2 regions of the Candidatus Dorea massiliensis AP6 genome follow, and region 1 is predicted to be linked to the other one. Evidence: a T-box and tRNA genes for the amino acid it is inferred to sense, from the RefSeq annotation. Region 1 holds a T-box; the other holds one or more tRNA genes.

Region 1 (6,142 bases):
GGCGCCGGAGCCTTTCAGGGAAGAAAGGGTTTCGATGAGGTGGACGTAGGCAGGGAAAACGTGTGCTTCGAGCATCTGCTGGTTGAGATTTACATAATATGAGAACTGGCGGTCAGAAAGATGGATCTTCTGAGAAAGTTCCGTAAGACGTTCGGAGAAGCTGGCTGCCAAAAAATGTTTGATGACTGCCTCGGAGCTTTCCTCAGGTGTGCCGAGGATCTCATTGGAACTTTGGACAGAGTCAATATCGGTGGCGGCTATGTTTTCAGGCTTGTTCTGATTTATATTACTTTGGTTGGTGTTGTTGAATTGTGTCCCATTTAGAAAATCCCGGCATCCCGAAATCACCGCGTCGGCGCTTTCATCCGTCATAAAAAGCCCGGCCTGAGCCTTCTCCTTTTCATATTCGCATAATTCCGCAAAATACGCGTCCGTCTTCGCCAGCAGCCGAAGATAGACATCCACATCTTCTTCCGAATCAAAAGCATACTCTGCCAGCAGTACAGGAAGCTGCACCTGTACGCCCAGCAAGGGACTGAAAACTTCTTCATAATAAGGAAAATGAAGCAGTGCAAGCTCCCGGGGAATCTGCGTGTTCAGAATGTCCCATTCCAGTCGGTTGACATAAGAAAGCTCGCTTCGCGGAAATTCTGACAGGGCAGCGAATGCATTTTCCAGGGCGGCAGCTGATTGGGCTTTGGACTCCTCCGAGTAAGAGCCATAGGAAATCGGAAACTTACGAATCCCGTAAGCCACCGGATCAGCCAACGTATAATGAAGCGTCAGCGTGCTGCCGGTGACAGATTCCCGGAAGAGGCCGTTGGTGAAGGCTTCGAAGGCCTCTTCGGCGGAAGTAGTGTCCGTACCGGACAGACAGGAGCGGGAGAGAAGCAGAGCCGTCGTTAAAAAAGCAGAGAGAAAAAGAACAAAGAGGAAGGATTTTTTCATGGAAAACCACCGGAATAACTCTTGGTGTAGTTTATGAGAAGAATGGGGAAAAAAGAAATTGTTACGTGCAAAAAGACCGCATACCGAACTTTCACATCCGATATGCGGCCTTTCCAAATTTATTTCACTGTTCTAAATTATGCCTCTGCGGTTTCATCCTCAGCGTCTGCATCATCTGCTACGGCATTGTGTACCTCCAGTACGGTAGCAACGGTAGCTTCCGGGGAAGTATGCAGGTCGATGGCAGGATTCTTGGCGATATCCAGATCCTTAACCTTCAATGTCTCGCCGACCTTCATGTGGCTGACATCAACCTTGATCTTGTCAACCAGATCTGCGGGCAGTGCCTTGTAGGTAACTTCCTGAAGCATCTGCTGTACCACGCCGGCCTGTACATCGTCCTGGCCCAGCAGGATCACCTCTGCTACGGAGTGAACCTTCTCGGTGCTTACCAATGCCTGGAAATCGATTTCCAGAAGCTGTCCTCTTAAGGAATCGTAATCAATCTCCTTAATCAGCGCGTCGTAGGTCTCACCTGCAACCTCCAGCATTACCTGGCTGCCTTTACCCTCGGTTCTCAGGATGCGCTCTGCATCTGCCTTGGTAATCTGAAGGGGAATGGACTCCTTCATCTCGCGGCCATAGATATTGCCGGTAACATAACCTTCACGTCTAAGTTTCTTGGCTTTCGTCAACATGTCTCTTTTTTCAGCTTTTAAAGTATTCATTTATCTTTTCCTCCAAAATCTGAATCGCTTAGCAGCCTTCCACTTTGTGTAACAAACAGGTATTGTTAAGTGGTTCTATATTTAATTTACGGTGATTATTATAGCACTGATTTTTCAAAGTTAAAGAGTAAATTTCAACAAAAATGAGGATCGAAATTCGATAAAAAACTGAAAATTTTTAAACGAATAAGAGAAGAAAAGTCGGCAGGCTTGACAAAAGGTTTTGGCCGTGTTACGCTTCTTTTATCTGAGCAAAATGCAAACGCTACGAAGAAAAGAGTAAGCTGTATGCGTCTTTTACAGAGAATTCCCGGTGCTGAGAGGGATGAAGACAAAAGAGCTGAAGATGGTTTCTGAGCGGCACGGATGAACGTAAGGTTATTTTCGATAAAGGGATTTCCTATGGGAAATGGTTTTGCGATAAGCCGTGATGGGTGCGCCCGTTACAGCGTCAGGGTATGCAGGTACCCGCAGAGGTCTGTCTCGTGAGGGACAGGCGAACAGAAGTGGTAACACGGGAATCATCCCCGTCTTCTTTAAGATTTAAGGAAGACGGGGTTTTTTGATCTTTCGTTTGCAGAGAAAGAGAGGTAAAAAATGGAAAAGAAAAAGTTTTACATGACCACGGCCATTGCCTACACATCCGGCAAGCCCCACATTGGAAACACCTATGAAATCGTACTGGCGGACGCCATTGCCCGTTTCCGGAGACTCCAGGGCTACGACGTATTCTTCCAGACCGGAACCGACGAGCACGGCCAGAAGATTGAGCTGAAGGCTGAGGAGGCAGGCGTTACTCCGAAGGAATTCGTAGACAATGTATCTGGCGAGATTAAGCGCATCTGGGATCTGATGAATACTTCCTATGATAAATTCATCCGCACCACCGATGATTATCACGAGAAGCAGGTACAGAAGATCTTTAAGAAGCTGTACGATCAGGGCGACATCTACAAGGGAGCGTATGAAGGAATGTACTGTACGCCCTGCGAGTCCTTCTGGACCCAGTCCCAGCTGGTGGACGGCAAGTGTCCGGACTGCGGCCGCGAGGTGCAGCCTGCCAAGGAAGAGGCTTATTTCTTCCGTATGAGTAAATACGCGGATCGTCTGATTGACCACATCAACAAGCATCCGGAATTCATTCAGCCGGTTTCCAGAAAGAATGAGATGATGAACAACTTCCTGCTTCCGGGTCTGCAGGATCTCTGTGTATCCCGTACCTCCTTTAAATGGGGTATCCCGGTGGATTTCGATCCGAAGCATGTGGTATACGTATGGCTGGACGCGCTGACCAACTATATCACCGGCATCGGCTACGAGTGCGACGGAGAGTCCAGCGACCTGTTCAAGAAGGAGTGGCCGGCGGATTTGCATCTGATCGGAAAAGATATTATCCGTTTCCATACGATCTATTGGCCCATTTTCCTGATGGCGCTGGATCTGCCGCTGCCGAAGCAGGTATTCGGTCATCCGTGGCTCCTGCAGGGCGATGGCAAGATGAGCAAGTCCAAGGGAAATGTGCTTTACGCGGATGATCTGGTAGACATGTTCGGCGTGGACGCGGTTCGTTACTTCGTACTGCATGAGATGCCCTTTGACAACGACGGCGTGATTACCTGGGAGCTGATGGTGGAGCGTATGAACTCTGACCTGGCCAACACCCTGGGCAATCTGGTAAACCGTACCGTATCCATGTCCAACAAGTACTTTGACGGCGTAGTCAATAACACAGGTGTGCTGGAGCCGGTAGACCGCGAGCTTCGCGAAGCTGCTGTCAGTGCGGCAGAGAAGGCCTCCGCGAAAATGGACGATCTGCGCGTGGCAGACGCCATCACCGAGATCTTCAACCTGTTCAAGCGCTGCAACAAATACATCGACGAGACCATGCCCTGGGCCCTGGCTAAGGACGAGAGCAAGAAGGAACGTCTGGCGACCGTACTCTACAATCTGGTAGAGAGCATCAGCATTGGCGCAAGCCTCTTAGAGCCGTTTATGCCGGAGACTGCCGACAAGATTCTGGCACAGCTGGGCGCGAGAAAGCGTTCCCTGGAGGTTATGAACATGTTCGGACTCTATCAGTCCGGCAATAAGGTAACCGACAAGCCGGAGATTCTGTTCGCGAGACTGGACGTGAAAGAGGTTCTGGAGAAGGTTGAGGCTAAGAAGGCTGCGGACGCGGCAGAGCAGGATCAGCCGGAAGAGGCAAAAGAGGAGGCTGCAGACGTCATCGACATCGAGCCGAAGGCAGAGATTACCTTTGACGATTTCGCGAAGCTGCAGTTCCAGGTGGGTGAAATCATTGCCTGCGAGGCCGTGAAGAAGTCCAAAAAGCTTCTGTGCTCCCAGGTCCGCATCGGAAGCCAGGTAAAGCAGATCGTATCCGGCATTAAGTCTCATTACACACCGGAGGAAATGGTCGGCAAGAAGGTTATGGTAGTCGTGAACCTGAAGCCGGCGAAGCTGGCAGGGATCCTGTCTGAAGGTATGCTGCTGTGCGCCGAGGACGCAGAGGGCAACCTGGCGCTGATGACGCCGGAGAAGGATATGCCGGCAGGAGCGGAGATCTGCTAAAATATAGAAGAACGTAAATTAGTATAAAAAAGAACTGATACAGATATAAGATTTTATAAAGAATCAGAATGTATTTATTCTGTAAACTTATAAAAGAAATATCTGTGTCAGTTCTTTTTGCTGTAAAGTATTCCGTTCAGGAGAAGCGCTGCAAATCAATTTGCCGCACCTGCTCCAGCAAAAACTTATACCGCTTCTGCACCGAATAAATCTCATACGTATAGCAGTCGATCAGATCCGGATCGACCACCGTCTCAAAATTCGCGTAGGCTGTGTCCAGCGCGTTTTTCGTAAGCGTCAAATCTTCCATCAGCTGCCTCCGGGCCGAGAAGCGTTCATACTCCTCCAGCGGCTCCTCTTTTTTGAATAATCCCATAAAATCCCCCGTATCTGAAAATGAATTATCTATAGTAGGAGTATAGACTGATGGGAGAGGAAATATACGGAAAAACCTGTTTGTGTGAATTATTTTCAGGTAGCTTATGTATAAATCGAGAAAACGAGTTGTATACATTAAAAAAAAGCAGGCGGTTCTATGAAAATCATCAACTTTCTTCTCCGCGCCGTGTTCGGCGCTATCGGTATTCAGGTTATCAACGCTATTCTTCTATCCCAGGATGTTTCCGTTTTTGTGGGGTTAAATCCACTGACCCTTTGTACGGCAGGAACCCTTGGAATCAGCGGGATTGGGCTGCTTTACGGAATCGCGGCCTTCGGAATTTTGTGAACCATTTACAATAGACAAACAGAAGAGCACGGGCTATACTTTAGCTACCGTCAGAGATGGCGGTTCGATCGATCAGAATTCTTACAAAAGACCGGCAGAACGTGAGCCGGTACTGTCTTGGTTTGTGTCAGACCATAATTCCTGAGTGGACAAGGGGTGGAAGGAGGACAAGGAGACATATTGCGTGAAAAAGGGGAAAACGAGAGAAAGAGGCCTGAGCCATTCCTTATGGCGGCGGTATTTCTGGGATTGGAGCTGTGGCTCAGTATGATGACCGGGCTGTTGCTGTGCTCAGGGATGTAGACGATGAGAGGAAGGCAGATGGCGGTCTGCAGCAGGGAAAGGGAGTATGTGCAGCGGTTTGCGGAGTATGTGAACCGACGCCCGGCTTCATTGCTGGCAGTCCATGGGTTTACCGACAGTGGGGAGCTTTCCGCATATACGAAAGAACATCCGGTGGATCTGTTGCTTCTGTCAGAGGAGATAGCAGCGGAGCTGCCAAAGAAAAAAGAATATGGAACTGTCATTCTGTTATCGGGGGAAGAGTATCAGACCGGGCCCCAGACAGAATATCCGAGAATCTACAAGTACCAGTCTTGTCCGCAGATCTTAAGGCAGGCCATGGATTTCTATGCGGAACAGGCAGCGGTGGTTCCGGGCGTCATGCTTCGTACAGAAGGGATGAAGCGGATTGCCGTTTATTCGCCTGTGGGGAGAACCGGTAAGACAGGATTTGCCCTGGCTCTGGGGAAGGAGATTGCGAAGAAGAGACGGACGCTGTACCTGAATCTGGAGGAATATTCGGGATTTGCGGAATTGTATCCTGTGGATGGGGGCTGGACTTTATCGGAGCTTCTGTATTTTCTGAAACAGGGAAAGGCAGCCTTTGGTTGGAAGCTGGAGGGGATGATTCGTTCCATGGGGGAACTGGATTATATACCGCCCTTACGTTCTCCTGTGGAATATGAAACTGTGAAACGGGAGGACTGGAAGCAGCTTTTGGAGCTGCTTGAAAAGGAGAGCCGCTATGAGGTGGTGATTCTGGATTTAAGTGAAGCTGTGGACGGCTGGTATGAACTGCTGGATGCGTGCAGCGGGATCTATACGCCTGTGGAGCCGGATGAGACCGCGAAGGCGAAAATGAAGCAGTATGAAGAGACGTTGAAGC
Region 2 (6,142 bases), on a different contig from region 1:
TACACGTGCTTACACCAGCTCATTGATGTAGACGCCGTCCACCACGCGCACCTGCTCCAGCTTCTGAAATGCCGTCTTAGTAATGCCCGGAAGTTCCTCCGCGCCCAGCATGCCGAAGAGAAAGCTGCCCAGATCCGCGATGGAAATGGTGAGCTCCGGCTCCGCGTCACAGCGGGTGAGACGGCTGCCATCCTCGGTGAAGTCCCAGCAGAATACGCCGTCATTTTCCGGCAGAATCAGGTCGGTGATACGGAGCACCAGACTCTGGGGCTCCTCCGCGCCGATGTGCTCCACGAACTTTGCGATATCCACCAGCCGCAGCATCATAGGCGTACTCTCCCATTCCGGCCAGTCGATATGGCGCTTCTGATATGCTTCATCCTTTTCCACGAACAGTTCGTAGTCCTCCGCCAGTTCTTCGCTGCCCTGGGCCACCAGGCCCTCCTCGTCATCATTTCCCATGAGACGGAAATCAAAGGGCGTGTAAATGGCCTCGTCTGCCGGCATCAGGAAAGTGAAGGGGCGGCCGTCGGTGTACATGTCCTGCAGGGCCTTTGTGAGCAGTGTCCGCATCAGGCCCTGATGGCGGCAGGTCACTTTGGTAGCCACCGCTACGATATAATCTGCCGGAACGGACGCGCCGCGGAACCGGAAGGTATAGGGATTCCGGTGCAGCATGGAGACGATGGCGCCGTCGTTTTCCGCCACAAGGATCTGATTGTCCCGGGCCTTGATTTTGTAATAGAGCTCTGAAAACCCGTCCGCATCCTCCACAAAGACTTCCTCGTAGAGTTCCCGGGAACGTATCCGCTCGTCATCTTTCAGATATCTCACTTCCAGTTTTTGGGTTTTTAGTTCCTGCTTCTCCATAGCTTACACCTCGTCTGTATATCTGTTTTTCCAATCTGCCATGTCCGCCGCCCAAATCACCGGCATAGGCTGCTCTATTCTGCCTTCTGGCAGCCGCCGCAGCCCGGGCAGCCGTTCGGAAGCTGCATCACGTCTTCATAGGCGTAATTCGCCACCGGAATCAGAGCGCAGATGGCCTGAGAAGAAATGCCCTCGCCGGTGCCGGTAAAACCGAGGCCCTCTTCTGTAGTAGCCTTGATGTTAATCTGGCTTTCTTCAATCTGTAAAGCCTTCGCCACATTTGCCCGCATCTGAGGAATATGGGGCGCCATTTTCGGGCGCTGGGCGATGATGGTGGCGTCGATATTGCCCACCACATAATTCTGCTCCTCCAGAAGCTTTCCCACATGCTCCAGAAGCCTGATACTGGAGATGCCTTTATATGCCGGATCCGTGTCCGGGAAATGCTTTCCGATGTCGCCGAGGGCCGCTGCGCCCAAAAGAGCGTCCATAATCGCGTGAAGCAGCACATCTGCGTCGGAGTGTCCCAGAAGTCCTTTCTCATAGGGAATTTCCACGCCGCCCAGGATCAGCTTTCGGTCCTCCACCAGTCTGTGTACGTCATATCCCATTCCTACCCGCATTCTATACCTCTTTCTCCGGGGAAATCCGCCCGGTTTTCGTTCTTATTTTCTGCCGTTATTATATCTCAAATGTTTGCATAAGTATAGCCAATCTATGACAACTTGATACGATTTTTGCAATAACCGCTTTCCACTGTGCCCGCAGGCTCGCTACTGGTTTAAGCTCTCCCCTATGACCTTCCACTGCCCGATTAGATTGTCCAATGAACACGCCGCGTTGGCCGGACTGGTGGATGGCAGCCGCACCGCTGCCCGTCCCGTCTCCGGGAAAATGTATTTTTTATACAGCTTCTCCGCCGTACCGCCGTTTACATAGATCTGACGGATATCCGCTGTCTCCAATATGGGGCGGATATCATTGGGCACCACGTTCCGGATACTGCTGTCACTGGAGCCCTCGATCTCGCAGCTTGCGATCACATCCCACAGGGCAATGCCGCTCCTAAGCAGGAACTCCTTCTTCTCAAGAATCGTCCCCGGCGTCTCCTGCCCCGTCACGGCCGCCAGAACGCGCCAGAATCGATTCTGCGGATGATTGTAGAAGAAATGCCCTTCCCGCGATTTCACCGACGGAAAGCTGCCCAGAATCAAAATTTTTGAATGTCCGTCGTAGAGCGGCGGTATCTCATGCTGCACCTGTTCCATGTCATCCTCCTGTATACGAGATAAAATACGCTTCGCGAATTTTACTCGTTATCGCGGCATCTACGTTCCACTTCGGTCGGTGCTGAACAAGCGCCACTGGCGCTTAGCACCGTCAAGGTCTCGTACAAGCACGGACTTTGACTCGTTGCTCGTGTAAACAAAAGACCCAAGAACGATTTCGTTCTTGGGTCTGAATCTTAGTAGCGAGGAAGGGATTTGAACCCCCGACACTGCGGGTATGAACCGCATGCTCTAGCCAACTGAGCTACCTCGCCATAAATGGGACCTATAGGGCTCGAACCTATGACCCTCTGCTTGTAAGGCAGATGCTCTCCCAGCTGAGCTAAGATCCCATTTCGTTCTCGGTTTTGACTTGCCGTCCCAACCGACTTGCTTATTATAACCTTATAACTGAAGAAAAGTCAAGCACTTTTTTCAACTTTTTTTCATTTTCTTTTCAGAATCTCCAAAAGCCGCATAAATACTGGATTTTTTGACCTTATTTTTTTACGGGAAAGGTGTTTTTTTACACCTTCCCATTCTTGAACTGCCAGATCATCTCACTGGTCAGACTGATATTCAGGGGCTGGGGCGGCGCGTCCTCCCGCGTGAACCATTCGGCAGTGGCCAGCTCCTCGGTGTCCAGGGTGACGGTCTCGTCATCACCGTCCAGATCCACGAAGAAGCCCATCAGGACTGTCTCGGAGAAGGACCAGGGCTGGCTCTTGTAGTAGCGGATATTTTTGACCTTCAGACCCACTTCCTCCATGACCTCCCGGCGGATGGTCTCCTCGATGCTCTCGCCGATCTCGGTAAATCCCGCAATCAGCGCGTAGTAGGTGATATTATCCCGGCCCGCATACTTGGACATCAGAATCTTATCTTTATGTAGAATACCCACGATGACTGCCGGAGAAATCTTCGGGTATTCCATCTGGCCGCAGTCCAGGCAGCGCATCATGCGCTCCTTTGCGTCATGCACCATGGGGCTGCCGCAGTGGCCGCAGTACTTGCGGACGTCGTACCAGTGCCAGAGCTGATAGCCAGTGATGCCGGCGAAGGATAACCACTGAGGCTGTGCGTCCCGAAATCTCCGGTTACTTTCTAGCCGAAAGTCCTTGCGTTCCGGCAGGGCCAGTTCCTTTACCAGATAGAATCTCTTATCATCCACTGTGAACAGATAGATGATGTTCTCCGAAAGCTCCGTCTTCACCTCCGGAAAATCCCGGAATCTGGGAAATGCAATCTCCACCCCATCCCAGCGGGCCAGCGCGTTATGTCTCTCAAAATACATCAGATAGCTGTCTGCGTCCGGCTTCTCCGGGCAGTATTCATTGTGATAGATATGCGGCGCAATATCCTGTATCATATCGATTCTCCTTTATGAAAATCCCCCGCCGGAAGGCTTACGCCTCCGGGCGGGGGAATCTGCGTTCAAACAATTTTATGCTTCTCTGCCTTTGGTTTCAATCTCTTTTTTCACATCAGCAATGAAAGCGTCCAGAGCCTTTACTCCCTGATCTCCGGCCTCGCGGCTTCTGACAGAGACAGCGCCCTCTTCCTCTTCCTTCTGACCTACCACCAGCATATACGGAATCTTCGCGGTCTGTGCCTCACGGATCTTGTAGCCAATCTTCTCCGCGCGCTTATCAAGCTCGGTACGGATACCGGCCTCATCCAGAGACTTCTTTACCTGCTCTGCGTAATCCATATACTTGTCGGAAATCGGCAGTACACGTACCTGAACCGGAGCCAGCCAGGTGGGGAACGCGCCTGCAAAATGCTCAATCAGGATACCGATGAAACGCTCGATGGAGCCGAATACCACGCGGTGGATCATGATCGGGCGGTGCTTCTCGCCGTCTGCTCCCACGTACTCCAGTTCAAAACGCTGGGGCAGTTGGAAGTCCAGCTGAATGGTTCCGCACTGCCAGGTACGGCCAATGCAGTCTACCAGATGGAAATCAATCTTCGGGCCATAGAACGCGCCGTCGCCCTCATTTACTACATAAGGCATACCCAGCTCGTCCAGAGCGTCTCTAAGGCCTGCTGTAGCCATCTCCCAGTCCTCATCACTTCCCATGGAATCCTCGGGACGGGTGGACAGCTCTACATGGTACTTAAATCCAAACATGGAATAGGTATCGTTGATCAGAGCTACTACGCCCTTGATCTCGTCCTTGATCTGCTCCGGCGTCATGAAGATATGCGCGTCGTCCTGTGTAAAGCAGCGCACACGCATGAGACCATGAAGCTGGCCGGATTTCTCATGACGGTGTACCAGACCCAGCTCGCCCACACGCAGGGGCAGGTCACGGTAAGAACGGGGCTCTGCCGCGTAAACCAGAACGCCACCCGGGCAGTTCATCGGTTTGATCGCGTAATCCTCGCCGTCGATGACGGTGGTGTACATGTTATTCTTATAGTGTTCCCAGTGTCCGGAGGTCTCCCACAGGCTTCTGTTCAGGATAATCGGGGTAGATACCTCCACGTAGCCTGCCTTCTTGTGGATCTCTCTCCAGTAGTCAATCAGGGTATTCTTAAGCGTCATTCCCTTCGGCAGGAAGAACGGGAAGCCCGGTCCTGCTTCGTGCATCATAAAGAGGCCCAGCTCCTTGCCAAGCTTTCTGTGGTCACGCTTCTTTGCTTCCTCCATCATGGTGATGTATGCTTCCAGCTCTTCCTTCTTCGGGAATGCGGTAGCGTAAAGACGGGTCAGCATCTTGTTGTGCTCGTCGCCTCTCCAGTACGCGCCTGCCAGGCTCATGATCTTGAAAGCCTTACCTACGTCTTTGGTACTCTTAAGGTGTGGTCCTGCGCACAGGTCCACGAACTCACCCTGCTGATAGAAGCTGATTTCCGCATCCTCCGGAAGGTCCTCGATCAGCTCTACCTTGTAGGGCTCACCCTTCTCCTTCATAAATGCGATAGCCTCCTCGCGGGGCTTGGTGAAGCGTACGATCTCCAGGTTCTCCTTGATGATCTTCTTCATCTCGGCCTCGATCTTCTCAAAGTCGTCGGAGGTCAGCGGAGTCTCAAAATCCATATCGTAGTAGAAGCCGTCGGCCACGGAAGGTCCGATGGCCAGCTTTACGGTCGGGTACAGACGCTTTACAGCCTGTGCCATCACGTGGCTTGCGGTGTGACGCAGTACAGACAAAGCCTTCTCATCCTTCAGAGTCAGGATGTTCAGGTTACAATCCTTATCGATCACGGTTCTCAGGTCTACAACCTCGCCGTCTACCTCGCCTGCTACGGTCATGCGCGCCAGGCCTTCGCTTAAGTCCCGGGCAATCTCATATACGGATTTGCTCTCTGCATACTCCTTTACGGAGCCGTCTTTCAATGTGATTTTCATAATCTTCTCCTCCTGCGCCTTATGCGTTCTTTCCGCAGCACTTCTTGTATTTCTTTCCGCTTCCGCAGGGGCAGGGGTCGTTACGGCCAATCTTCGGTCCCTTTACGATAGTGTTTGATTTCTTCTGCTCCAAATACAGTTCATGCAGCTTCTCCTCAGAGAAAATCTCTTTCCACTGGGGCAGCTCATAGAGCCAGTCTGCCTTGGCGTCTACCATGTTCTTGTACAGCTTCTCTTTGTCAAACTTCAGGGATACGACGGTGTCCTCCTCCATCTCCTCGATGGGGTTCGGCTCTACCAGGCTGTCGTTGATACCATCCAGGAAGCCTGTCATGGTCATGACGCTCTGTCCGTACTTCTCTGCCAGCTCCTTGACGGTACCCTTTACCTCGGTATCCGGATCGGTCAGAAGCTGCTCGTAGATGCCCTTCTCAATATTGAAATAGTTCGCCCAGAATCTCTGGATGTCACCCTTATTCGCTTTCTCATCGTAGGCCATATCGCGCCACTGTTTCAGTAATGCCATAATTTAATCTCCATCCTTTGCTTAAAACATTTCTATCTTCTAAATATAGCAGGACAGATATTAAAAATCAAGCTGTATTTTGTATTCCGGGCCATGTTCCGGCCCAAATCTGTCCTTTCC

Evidence for each region. A T-box is a leader RNA that pairs with one kind of tRNA and senses whether it is charged. The one in region 1 lies ahead of metG (methionine--tRNA ligase), so its partner is inferred to be a tRNA-Met.
Region 2: it has a tRNA-Met gene. The T-box ahead of metG (methionine--tRNA ligase) is inferred to sense a tRNA for this amino acid. The anticodon was not compared.

The regions. Positions count from the first base shown of each region.
Region 1 is NZ_CAXTKW010000015.1:61,844-67,985, reverse strand. It holds gene ACESZP_RS15080 (DUF885 domain-containing protein) at 1-948, opposite strand, end outside; gene ACESZP_RS15075 (50S ribosomal protein L25) at 1,086-1,676, opposite strand; T-box leader at 1,935-2,214, shown strand; gene metG (methionine--tRNA ligase) at 2,274-4,247, shown strand; gene ACESZP_RS15065 (DUF2508 family protein) at 4,384-4,623, opposite strand; gene ACESZP_RS15060 (pro-sigmaK processing inhibitor BofA family protein) at 4,783-4,974, shown strand; gene ACESZP_RS15055 (P-loop NTPase family protein) at 5,281-6,142, shown strand, end outside.
Region 2 is NZ_CAXTKW010000012.1:69,869-76,010, reverse strand. It holds gene ACESZP_RS13105 (GNAT family N-acetyltransferase) at 10-870, opposite strand; gene ispF (2-C-methyl-D-erythritol 2,4-cyclodiphosphate synthase) at 945-1,493, opposite strand; gene ACESZP_RS13095 (DNA-deoxyinosine glycosylase) at 1,644-2,138, opposite strand; tRNA gene ACESZP_RS13090 (tRNA-Met) at 2,340-2,413, opposite strand; tRNA gene ACESZP_RS13085 (tRNA-Val) at 2,419-2,491, opposite strand; gene nudC (NAD(+) diphosphatase) at 2,665-3,507, opposite strand; gene thrS (threonine--tRNA ligase) at 3,583-5,496, opposite strand; gene ACESZP_RS13070 (SEC-C metal-binding domain-containing protein) at 5,516-6,022, opposite strand.